One region of the Butyricicoccus sp. AF18-9LB genome, then DNA from elsewhere that is predicted to be linked to it. Evidence: predicted binding sites of a transcription regulator. Region 1 holds the regulator's gene; the other holds the start of a gene.

Region 1 (6,175 bases):
CCATGCCGGTTTCGGTGTCACCGTTCTCGGCAAACTCGGGGTGCTTGAAGTTGGTGCCTGCGGCGTAAACCTCGGTAACCTCACCGCCGAGGAACCAGCGCATCAGGTCGATATCGTGGGAAGCGGCGTCGATGAAGATGCCGCCCGAGGTCTTGGAGAACTTGATGCAGCTCTCGACCAGTGCTTCCGGGTCCAGACCGGTAGCCTTTACCAGATACGGCTTGCCGATGCGGCCTGCGTCGATCTGTGCCTTTGCATCCGCGTAGGACGGATCGTAGCGGCGCATAAAGCCAAGGAAGAAGATCTTGTCCGGGTGACGTTCAACGGCAGCCTCAGCGCGCTTGCACTCCTCAAGCGAGCAGCCGAGCGGCTTGTCGGTGAAGACGTGCTTGCCTGCATCGAGCGCGTACTCGATCATCCAGCAGTGCTCCGGAGAGGAGGAGACGATAACGACAGCTTCAATGTCTGCCTCGTCAACCATTTTCTTGTAGTCCGTGGTGGTGTACTCTACCTTGAGGTAGTCCTTTGCCCAGTCCAGCTCCTTCTGCACGAGCGAGCAGGCAGCGACCAGCTTGCAGCCGGGAATCTTGAACGCGAGATTCTGCGCGTGTACCGAACCGAGACGGCCCAAACCAACGATGCCAACTTTGATTTCCTTCATGTTTGTTCTCCTTTTTATAGAGCGGATTTTCTCTCTACGGCAATCGAACGATTGCCTGTCTCTCTCATAGTAATTCTATCACTGCGTGGACGCGAACGCAAGGAAAAACGACCAAATCAGAGCATTTTTCATACGGTGAAAATTGACATTTCAGCACTCGGCAGACGAGTGTGATAAAATTCCGACCATCATTTCATAAATTGTTCACAAACAGCACTTGACTTTGTCCGTATGTGGTGGTAAATTAAGTTTAGCACTCGGGGAGATGGAGTGCTAACAACCGAAAGAAAGGAGTCTGCTTCGGTGGAGCTTTCGGAACGTAAAAAGCAAATACTCAAAGCCATTATCGGCGATTACATCCGCACGGCTGAGCCGGTCGGCTCCAAGGCATTGACCGAGGGACACGAGCTGCCGTTCTCGTCCGCCACCATCCGCAATGAGATGAGTGAACTGGAGGACATGGGCTACCTCGAAAAGCCGCACACCTCTGCGGGACGAATCCCCTCACCGCAGGGTTATCGACTGTATGTGGATGAACTGATGGAGCGTCCGGCCGACAATGCGGAGGACGGAAACGCACTGCAGAACAGCGTGCTTACCAAGGTACGCGAGCTTGACCACCTCATTCAGGAGGCCGGCAAGCTGCTCACCAGTCTGACGAATTACGCGTCGGTTGCTATCACACCGGCCATGACACAGATCGCCATCCGGCAGTTTGAGATCATCGCAGTCGATAAGATGAATTTCGTAATCGTAGTAGTTACGGATTCGGGCACGGTCAAGAACAAAATGGTCCGCACGGTAGCTGAGGTCTCCAAGGATGAGGCCGAGCTGCTCACCTATGTGCTCAACCAGACGTTGACCGGACTGCCGCTCTCGAGCATCACTGCCGAGCGATTCGACATTGTGCGCCGCGCCGCGGGATTGACCGCGCTGCTCGCTCCGGTAGCCGAGTACATCGCAGAGCTGATCACCGAGCTGAGCGACCAGAAGGTTTACCTCGATGGTGCCAGCAAGCTGCTTCGTTTTCCGGAGTACCGCGATACGAAAAAGGCGCAGACGCTGCTCGATTACATGGAGGACGACCGCAAGCACCTGCTGCCGGCCACCCGCAAGATCGACGGCATCCAGTTCTTCATCGGACCGGAAAACGGCGAAAACCCGCTGAGTGAAACCTCGGCGATCTACGCAAAATACGATATCGGTAAGATCGGTCAGGGCGCGATCGGCATCGTGGGCCCGACCCGCATGGATTACGCCAAGCTGTCCGCACAGCTCAGCCGCTTCGCAAAAGGGCTGAACAAGCTGATCGCCGAGACATTTTTAGATGAAAAAGACGGAAATCACTGATTTCCTGTAAACGGAGGCACAAAACGAAATGAGCAAAAAGACAAAGCCGGAGGCGGAAGAACAGGAGCAGGTAAAGACCGAGGCTCCCGCAGAGGAGACCGCCAAGGCTGAAGCGAAGCCCGCGACGGACTGGGAAGCCAAGTATAACGACCTGAACGACCGTTATCTCCGCATGGCGGCGGAGTACGACAACTTCCGCAAGCGCAGCCAGCGCGAGCGCGAGCAGGCATACACCGATGCAGTCAGCCGCGCCGTAACCGCACTGCTGCCGACCTACGATAACCTCGAGCGGGCGCTCAAGGCAGAGACTGCCGACACCGAATATAAAAAGGGTGTCGAGCTGACCATGACGCAGCTGACCGAAAGCCTCAAGGGTATTAACGTCACCGTCATCGACGCTGCCGCAGGCACCGCATTCGATCCGAACTTCCACAACGCGGTTATGCACGTTGAGGATGAAAACCTCGGCGAGAATGTCATCGCGGAAACCTTCCAGCAGGGCTTCCAGATTGGCGATAAGGTTATTCGCCATGCGATGGTGAAGGTTGCAAACTGATTACTAACTACTAATTAAAGTAAACAAAATCCTATCATTTAAGGAGTGTATTTATTATGGGTAAGATCATTGGTATTGACCTTGGTACGACGAACTCTTGTGTATCTGTTATGGAGGGCGGCGAAGCCGTAGTCATCCCTAACGCTGAGGGTGCGCGCACCACTCCGTCTGTTGTTGCATTTTCTAAGGACGGCGAGCGTATGATCGGTCAGGTCGCTAAGCGCCAGGCTGTAACCAACGCAGACCGCACCATTATTTCCATCAAGCGCCACATGGGCACCGACTACCGCGTAAACATCGACGGCAAGCCGTACTCCCCGCAGGAGATTTCCGCTATGATCCTGCAGAAGCTGAAGGCTGACGCAGAAGCATACCTCGGCCAGCCGGTAAATCAGGCGGTCATCACCGTTCCGGCTTACTTCTCCGACTCGCAGCGTCAGGCTACCAAGGATGCCGGCAAGATCGCAGGTCTGGAAGTTCTGCGTATCATCAACGAGCCGACCGCTGCTGCACTGGCTTACGGCGTAGATAAGGAATCCGAGCAGAAGATCATGGTATACGACCTCGGCGGCGGTACGTTCGATGTATCCGTTCTGGACATCGGCGAGGGCGTTCTGGAGGTTCTGTCCACCGCAGGTGATACCCACCTCGGCGGTGATGACTTCGACCAGCGCATCATCGACTGGATGGTTGACGAGTTCAAGAAGTCCAACGGCATTGACCTGTCGAACGACCGTATGGCTATGCAGCGCCTGAAGGAAGCTGCTGAGAAGGCGAAGATCGAGCTGTCCGGCATGAGCCAGACCTCCATCAACCAGCCGTACATCACGGCTGACGCTACCGGTCCGAAGCACCTCGAGCTGACCCTGACCCGTGCAAAGTTCAATGAGCTGACCGCAGACCTCGTAGAGCGCACCATGGGTCCGGTTCGTCAGGCTATGAGCGACGCTGGTCTGTCCGCTTCCGATCTGTCCAAGGTCCTGCTGGTTGGCGGTTCCACCCGTATCCCGGCTGTACAGGAGGCTGTTAAGGGCATCACCGGCAAGGAAGGCTTCAAGGGCATCAACCCGGACGAGTGCGTAGCAATCGGCGCATCCATCCAGGGCGGCGTACTTGGCGGCGAGGTCAAGGACGTACTGCTGCTCGACGTAACTCCGCTGTCCCTCGGCATTGAGACCCTCGGCGGCGTATGCACCAAGCTGATCGACCGCAACACCACCATCCCGACCAAGAAGAGCCAGATCTTCTCCACCGCAGCTGACAACCAGCCGTCGGTTGAGATCCATGTTCTGCAGGGCGAGCGCGAGATGGCAGCGGGCAACAAGACCCTCGGCCGCTTCACCCTCGACGGCATCGCTCCGGCACCGCGCGGTATTCCTCAGATCGAAGTTACCTTCGATATCGACGCAAACGGCATCGTAAACGTATCTGCTAAGGACCTCGGCACCGGCAAGGAGCAGAAGATCACCATCACTGCATCCACCAATCTGTCTCAGGACGAGATCGACAAGGCAATGCACGAGGCTGAGCAGTACGCTGAGCAGGATAAGAAGAACAAGGAAGCAGTTGAGGTTCGCAACAACGCTGAGCAGCTGGTATTCCAGTCCGAGAAGGCACTGACCGATCTGGGCGACAAGCTGTCCGCAGATGAGAAGGCAGGCGTTCAGGCTGAGATCGAAAAGGTTAAGGAAGCGCTCAAGGGCACCGATACCGATATGATCAAGGCTGCAACCGAGGGCCTGTCTAAGAAGTTCTCCGATCTGGCTGGCAAGATCTATCAGCAGCAGGCACCGCAGGGCGACCCGAACATGGGCGGCGCACAGGGCGGCCAGCAGGGCGACTTTGTAGACGCTGACTTCACCGAGGTTAAGGACGACGACAATAAGTAATAAGCAAGAGTGAAAATAGAAGAGTGAAGAGTGGAGAGAAAAACTCCTCACTCTTCACTCTCCACACTCCACTCTAATGGAGAGGCGCACTTTGGTGCGCCTATCCCTGTGTATAGGATGATTTTTTATGGCTGATAAAAGAGATTATTATGAAGTGCTCGGCGTACAGAAGGGCGCAAGTGATGATGAGCTGAAAAAGGCATACCGCAAGCTGGCGCGCAAGTACCACCCGGACCTCAACAAAGATAATCCGGAGGCTGCGGATAAGTTCAAGGAAGCAAACGAAGCGTACGAAGTGCTGTCCGACAAGGAGAAGCGCGCTAAGTACGATCAGTTCGGCTTTGCCGGCGTTGACCCGAGCTACGGCGGCGGTGCCGGTGCCGGTGGCTTCGGCGGCGGCTTTGATATGGGCGATCTGGGCGACCTGTTCGGTTCGTTCTTCGGCGGCGGCTTTGGCGGCGGACGGTCGTCCCGCCGTAATGCACCGCAGCGCGGCGAATCCATCCGTCAGACGGTGATCCTGTCCTTCGAGGAAGCCGCATTCGGCTGTGAGAAGGAGATCACGGTCGAGCGCATCGAATCCTGTGATGACTGCGGCGGCACAGGTGCCGCAAAGGGCACTACGGCGGAGACCTGTCCGAACTGCCGTGGTACCGGCGTTGTTACGCAGACCCAGCGCACGCCGCTCGGCATGTTCCAGACGCAGGGCGCCTGCCCGAACTGCCGCGGCACCGGCAAGATCATCAAGAAGCCGTGCCCGAAGTGCGGCGGTCAGGGTCGTGTCCGCAAGACCCGCAAGTTCAAGGTCAACATTCCGGCAGGTATCGACGATGGTCAGTCCATCCAGCAGCGCGGTCAGGGCAATGCCGGTGTAAACGGCGGCCCTGCAGGCGATCTGTTCGTAACGGTTGCCATCCGTCCGCACCCGATCTTTACCCGCAACGGCTCGGATGTACATGTCGATATTCCGATTTCGTTCGCACAGGCCGCACTCGGCGATACGCTGCAGGTGCCGACCATCGACGGCCGCATCGAGTACAAGATTCCGGAAGGCACGCAGACCGGTACGACGTTCCGCATGCGCGGCAAGGGCATTCAGAATGTCAACGGCCGTGGTCGCGGCGACCAGTATGTCCGCGTAAACATCGAGGTGCCGAAGAACCTGTCCGAAAAGCAGAAAAAGCTGCTGCGTGAGTTCGAGGAAACGTCCACGGACGAGAATCAGGTAAAGCGCAAGAGCTTCTGGGATAAGGTAAAGGACGCACTCAAGGATAAATAATTAAAGGAGCATTGCTTTTTGAACGAATTCGGTAAACTGGAGCTTGTGCGCTGACCGGGAGGTCGGCTGTGCAGGAATCCGTAAACCACCTCCCCAAAGGACGAAAATATCGACTTTTTAGGAGGAATTCCCATGAATCGGGAGAATAAACGCAAGCAATATCAAAAGGGTTATTACAAAACGCATGCCTGCGACGACAGCTTCACCTGTAGGGTGTGCGGCCGTCCGGTCGTACCCGCAGGTGCGGTGTACTGCACTCTAACCGCGCAGCGGCGGACGATAACCCGATGAAGCTGATGTCCATCGCCATGAAGCCGGTGGCGTTCCCACCGTTCCCGCTGGAGCGGATTGAGGAGCTGACCGCGCTCATGGGCGGAGAAGGCTCGGTAGAATAAAGAAAACCACCCGGGATTTTCTCGGGTGGTTTTTCGTCTGCAGGA
Region 2 (6,175 bases), on a different contig from region 1:
TCCGGGTACGGTCGATGTGCCGACAGTCGTATGTCTGCTCGTCAGCCTGCTGGTGATGTGCCTCGGCAACATTATGCCGAAGTTTCGCATGAACTGGTACTGCGGACTCAAAACGCCGTGGACGCTGTCGAGCGAAACCGTCTGGACGAAAACGCATCGTGCGGCGGGCCGCATGCTGTTTGCGGCGGGTATTATCGGTGCGGCAGGCTCGTTCATTCCGAACGAAATTGCGAAGTTTGTGCTGGTGCTTGCGCCAATGGCGGCGGCAACGATTATCCCGACTGTGCTGAGCTGGCGATGGTACCGCGCAGAACAGCAGTGATAGACGAAAAATGAACTTTGAAAGCGCGGTTTGCTGGAAAACCGCGCTTTTCTTGTATAAAAAGGTTAAAATTACAGAATGGTTACAACAAATTTAGTCATATTTTAACTTGTCAAGTGGGGAACGGTGTGCTATAATTTTGAAGCAAGTTTACATAGGTGGGGAATACACCCTATCTATCATAACCACTGGGCAAGGAGAATATTATGAAAAGAACGCGAAAGCTGGTGACCGTTGCGGTGCTGGCGGTTGCGGTGGTCGTAAGCGCGATCACGGCAGCCTATGCACTGAGCGCGAACACCACGGAGACGTATGCGTATCTTCCTGAACACTCGGTTTACTTTTATGATACAGCAGGAGAGTACGCGTGGGCTTCCAGCGAGGTTGATACGCTTGCCGTTGCAGGCGTGATCAAGGGCGGCGGAACCCATCTGTTTTATCCGGGCAACGCCATTACCCGAGCGGACTTCATCGTTATGCTCGACCGCGCCTATGGCATGAGTGAAGCGCTCGACAACGGTCAGGTCAATTCAAACGGCTCATTTGTCGATGTGCCGAGCAGCGCCTATTACAGCAAGGCGGTTATCGCGGCGAAAGCCTTCGGCATAGCGGCGGGCACCGCGACCGGTGAGTTTCAGCCGCAGCAGAGCATGACCCGTCAGGACGCAATGGTGTTCCTCAAACGCACGATTGACCGCACGGCGCTCAAGCTGGGCACCGGTTCGGTGAGCAGCTTCTCGGATGCGAGCAGGATTTCCAATTACGCGAAGCCTTCGGTCAGCGCACTGGTCGGTGCTAAGGTGATCGGCGGCTCGAAAGGGAAAATCAATCCGCTTTCCAAGGTAACGCGTGCGGAGATGGCGGTGATGCTCTATCGGGCAACGCATTTGACCGTGCAGGGCAGCGGCGCGGTGTATCAGAGCCGCGGCGATCTGGTCAATCTGTGTATCGGCACGCAGAATTACTGCGATGTTGTGATCGAGAACTATGATCCTTCGGTGACGTATACCGGTCTGATGGAGTATACGGATTTCCGACGAGTCGGCGGTGTTAGCTACGTTTCGCTGAGCGGCAAACGCGCAATCGACCGCACGGTAGCGTACACGAACGGCGTGTTCACCTTTGCAGACGGTGAGGGTACAGTGAGCATTCCGGCGGCCGCCGATTGCGTAGCTATCGATGTCAGCCAGCCGTACCATCAGCTGAATGCGCCGACAAGCACCGGCAGTACCTACCGGCATTGCTATCCCTCCATCGAGGACGGTGCGGTTACTGCGATTTATTATTCCAAGGTATAACGAAACCACCCTGCTTTCGCAGGGTGGTTTGAGACTGTCGAAAAACTCCGTTTTTCGAGCAGCCTCTCGATTGAAACCACGCTTTCAATCGAATCTTGACGAAAAGCCGCGCCCTACGGGCACAATTTTTCGTCCCTTGTATAATTCCCGAGGTACACAAGGTGAATTGCCGCATAGCGGCAAAAGAGGGTGGCCTGGGCCACGCCCCCGGGAATTATGAATTTGCTGTGCAAATTCTATTTTATGCGTGCTGCCGCACGAAAGGTAAAAACGATAGATTGGCTTTATCGACAGACTGAAACCACCCTGCTTTCGCAGGGTGGTTTTTCGTTGTTAAATGCGTGGGCGGAAACTGGAGAAACGTTACGTTCATTCTCCATTTTCCATAAAAAAGACACCTCCGCTGTGCGGAGGTGTCTTTTTTATACATTTGGAGATGAATGGATTTTTGGAGAGAATTGCAGGATTTGAGAATTAAAATTACTCAGAAACCAGCGGGGTGGACAGGTAACGGTCGCCGGTATCAGGCAGCAGAGCTACGATAACCTTGCCGGCGTTCTCCGGACGCTTGGACAGCTCAACAGCAGCCCACAGAGCAGCACCGGAGGAAATACCTACGAACAGACCCTCGCTGTGTGCAAACTGGCGAGAGGTTTCAAATGCGTCCTCATTTGCTACACGAACAACTTCGTCGTAAACCTTGGTATCGAGTACATCCGGAACGAAGCCGGCGCCGATACCCTGAATCTTATGCGGGCCGCCCTTGCCGGTGGACAGTACCGGGGAGGTATCCGGCTCAACAGCAACTACCTTGACATTCGGGTCCTGATCCTTCAGGTACTTGCCGGTACCGGTTACGGTGCCGCCGGTGCCTACGCCTGCAACGAAGATGTCAACCTTGTGACCGGACTGCTCCCAAATCTCGGGGCCAGTGGTTGCGTAGTGTGCAGCTGGGTTTGCCGGGTTTACGAACTGACCCGGGATGAAGCTGTTCGGGGTCTCCTTAGCGAGCTCGTTTGCCTTTGCGATCGCACCGGACATGCCCTTTGTGCCTTCGGTCAGAACCAGCTCAGCGCCGTAAGCCTTCAGCATGTTGCGGCGTTCAACGCTCATGGTTTCCGGCATGGTGAGGATGATGCGGTAGCCGCGGGAAGCTGCAACTGCTGCCAGACCGATACCGGTGTTGCCGGAGGTCGGCTCGATAATGGTTGCGCCCGGCTTGAGCGCACCGGACTTCTCAGCCTCGCTGATCATGGCGTTTGCGATACGATCCTTAACGGAACCGGCCGGATTAAAGTACTCCAGCTTTGCGAGAATCTGTGCGTTAGCGCCAGCCTTAGCTGCAAACTTTTCAGCCGCATACAGCGGGGTGTTGCCGATCAGATCGGAGAAGCTCTTTTTAATATCAGACATGGGATAAACCGCCTTTCAAAATTAAGAAAAATTAGAATGTGATGTTAGTAAGGAATGATGGGAAAACTCAGTCGATGCAACATCGACACATTCGCCGGATCGTCATTGAGATCACGCTCCTAAATTCACTTTATTCATATGTGTTTTGTATGAATTAAATATACAACCGAAATTCCCATTTGTCAATAGGAATTTTGAAAAAAGTCAAAAAATTTCCGCACCCGGAAAAATGGTGCGGAAACATACTGTTTAATGGGTAAGATCCCAGTCGATAGGGTCGATGCCGTGCGCTTCGAGAAACGCATTGCACTTGGAGAAGTGCTTGCAGCCGAAAAAGCCATTGTACGCCGACAGAGGAGAGGGATGCACGCTTTCGAGCACAAGGTGCTGCGGTGCGGTGATGAGTTTCTTTTTGCTGCGGGCATTGCCGCCCCAGAGCAGAAAGACGATCGGCTGCTCATGCTCGTTCAGCTTTTCAATGATATGGTCGGTGAAGGTCGTCCAGCCGAGGTTTTTGTGGCTGTTCGCCTGCCCGCGGCGTACGGTCAGAGTCGTGTTCAGCATGAGCACACCGCGCTCCGCCCACTTGGTGAGCGTGCCGTCCTTGGGAGGCACAATGCCAAGATCACTCTGCAGCTCCTTGAAGATGTTCTGCAGGCTCGGAGGCGGCTGAACACCCGGCTGAACCGAAAAGCAAAGCCCGTGCGCCTGTCCGGGACCGTGATATGGGTCCTGCCCGAGGATGACGGCCTTGACCTTGGAATACGGCGTGTACCGCAGAGCGTTAAAGATATTCTCTGCCGCCGGATAGATGGTCTGCTCGGCGTATTCCTTTTTCAGCCAGTAGCGAATGCGCTTGTAATAATCCTGCTCAAACTCACCGGCAAGGATCTCGTCCCAATCGTTGCCAAGATGTACCATGCGATCACTCCAAAATTGTTTTCTTACCTTTAGTATAGCATAGGGAAGGGGGTGTGTCAAAATTGGGAATGGATAGGAAGCGTCCTATCGCGCAGGCAGTTCGTCCTATCCGGGCTGCACCGGTCGCAGACACAGGTTTTCCGGTGTGCCCGAACTGCGAAGGTGGTTCGCCATTGCCGGGCGAGGATTCCGCCGCTGCGGCGGTGAGGAACGTGCGGCGTCCGCCGCGGGGACAAAAAGGAAGGGACACCCATGGTTTCCCTTCCTCTTTGAACTCCTACCTTTCCTTTGTTTGATAGTACGGCGGTAATGGTAGAGAAGAGACAGGAGTACGGCAGTCGGGTTACCGTTCCGTAGGGGCGCGCATTGCGCGTCCATTCCTCTACCTATTCGCAGCAGGCGCGGCATACCCGTGCCGCGCAAATTTTTTGCTTGTGCAGATTATCCAAATTCTACGGATATAGGCGATATGCACCCGTAATCGTGTTGCGCGGCACTGTTATGCCGCGCCTGCGTAGACCCAAATTGGATGTAGCAGTACGGTATCTGACACTACGAATAGGCGGATACAATGCGGAACGAAAAATCCTCTGCCGTACTCTTTTTTTCGCAGCGGTCTCCTCTCTACCGTTACCGCCGTGCCCTCTAAGGGAAAAGGGGAGATTCACAAGAGGGTGGAAAACCGCAGGTTGTCTACCCTCTTGTGCGCCTGCCGCGCGCAGCGGCACTCCACGCCGTGGTTCACGGAAAAATTCTCCGCCCGAATAGGGTGAACCGCCTGCATGGTTCGGGCATATCCAATTCTCGATTTCGATTTTGAACAAACCATGAATTTTACAAACCCTACTTGATTTTTTGGCGCAATAGGCTTATTATATCAATGTTGGCACTCGATGATTGAGAGTGCTAATACCAAACAACAAACACAGAGGTGTATGTAATCATGGCAACCAAGCAGTTTAAGGCAGAATCCAAGCGCCTGCTCGATTTGATGATCAACTCCATTTATACGCACAAGGAAATCTTTCTGCGTGAGCTGATCTCCAACGCATCCGACGCAACGGATAAGCTCTACTATAATGCAATGAAGGAAGGCAAGACCGGTATCACCCGCGACAGTCTGCCGATTGAGCTGACGCTCGACAAGGCAAACCGCCGCTTTATCATCGAGGACCACGGCTGCGGCATGACTGCCGAGGAAATGGAGAACAACCTCGGTACGATCGCGCATTCCGGTTCGCTGGCGTTCAAGAACGAAAACGAAAAGCAGGACGACATCGACATCATCGGTCAGTTCGGCGTTGGCTTCTATGCGGCATTTATGGTCGCAAAGCATGTTGAGGTCGTATCCCGTGCGGCAGGCAGCGACGAGGCCAACCGCTGGGAGTCCGACGGTGCGGACGGCTACACGGTTGCACCGTGCGAAAAGGCAGAAAACGGCACGAAGATCGTACTGACCATCAAGGACAATACGGAGAACGAGAATTACGATGAATTTCTCGAGCCGTACCGCATTCAGGGTCTGGTAAAGAAGTATTCCGATTACATTCGCTACCCGATCAAGATGGATATGACGCGCTCCCGCATGAAGGAGAAGCCGGCGGATGCAGGTGACGACTACAAGCCGGAGTGGGAGGAGTACACCGAGAATGAGACCCTCAATTCCATGGTTCCGATCTGGAAGAAGTCCAAGAAGGAGCTGAAGGACGAGGATTACAACAGCTTCTATACGCAGAAGTTCTACGATTATCAGCCGCCGCTGTGCCACATCCATTCCAGTGTGGAAGGCGCGGTAACGTACACGGCAATGCTGTTCATCCCGTCTCACGCACCGATGGACTACTACACCAAGGACTATGAGAAGGGCCTGCAGCTGTATTCCAACGGCGTGCTCATCATGGACAAGTGCGCGGATCTGCTGCCCGATCATTTCAGCTTTGTACACGGCATGGTCGATACGGCAGATCTGTCGCTCAACATCTCCCGTGAGATGCTGCAGCATGACCGCCATTTGAAGGCCATCGCGCAGAGCCTTGAGAAGAAAATCAAGAGCGAGCTGCTCAAGATGCAGAAGGACAAGCGCGAGGATTATGAGAAGTTCTGGGCAGCGTTCGGCCGTCAGATCAAGTACGGTGCTTATGTTGAGTACGGCGCGCACAAGGAGCTGCTGCAGGATCTGCTGATGTACCATTCCTCTACGGAGGACAAGCTGGTATCGCTC

What was found. Region 1 encodes HrcA, which represses chaperone genes, less so after heat shock. Its sites were predicted from a motif close to TGTTAGCACTCNNNNNNNNNGAGTGCTAACA; they were not measured.
Region 2: the regulator HrcA is predicted to act here: its motif matches at 4,836-4,866, upstream of htpG (molecular chaperone HtpG).

Annotation. Positions count from the first base shown of each region.
Region 1 is NZ_JAQCWA010000001.1:224,273-230,447, reverse strand. Features, by position in the region: gene PGY33_RS00985 (Gfo/Idh/MocA family protein) at 1-661, opposite strand, end outside; gene hrcA (heat-inducible transcriptional repressor HrcA) at 965-2,011, shown strand; gene grpE (nucleotide exchange factor GrpE) at 2,040-2,567, shown strand; gene dnaK (molecular chaperone DnaK) at 2,624-4,456, shown strand; gene dnaJ (molecular chaperone DnaJ) at 4,584-5,735, shown strand; gene PGY33_RS14435 (hypothetical protein) at 5,868-6,026, shown strand.
Region 2 is NZ_JAQCWA010000005.1:70,060-76,234, forward strand. Features, by position in the region: gene PGY33_RS04945 (SdpI family protein) at 1-322, shown strand, start outside; gene PGY33_RS04950 (S-layer homology domain-containing protein) at 529-1,620, shown strand; gene cysK (cysteine synthase A) at 2,101-3,033, opposite strand; gene ung (uracil-DNA glycosylase) at 3,283-3,954, opposite strand; gene htpG (molecular chaperone HtpG) at 4,898-6,175, shown strand, end outside.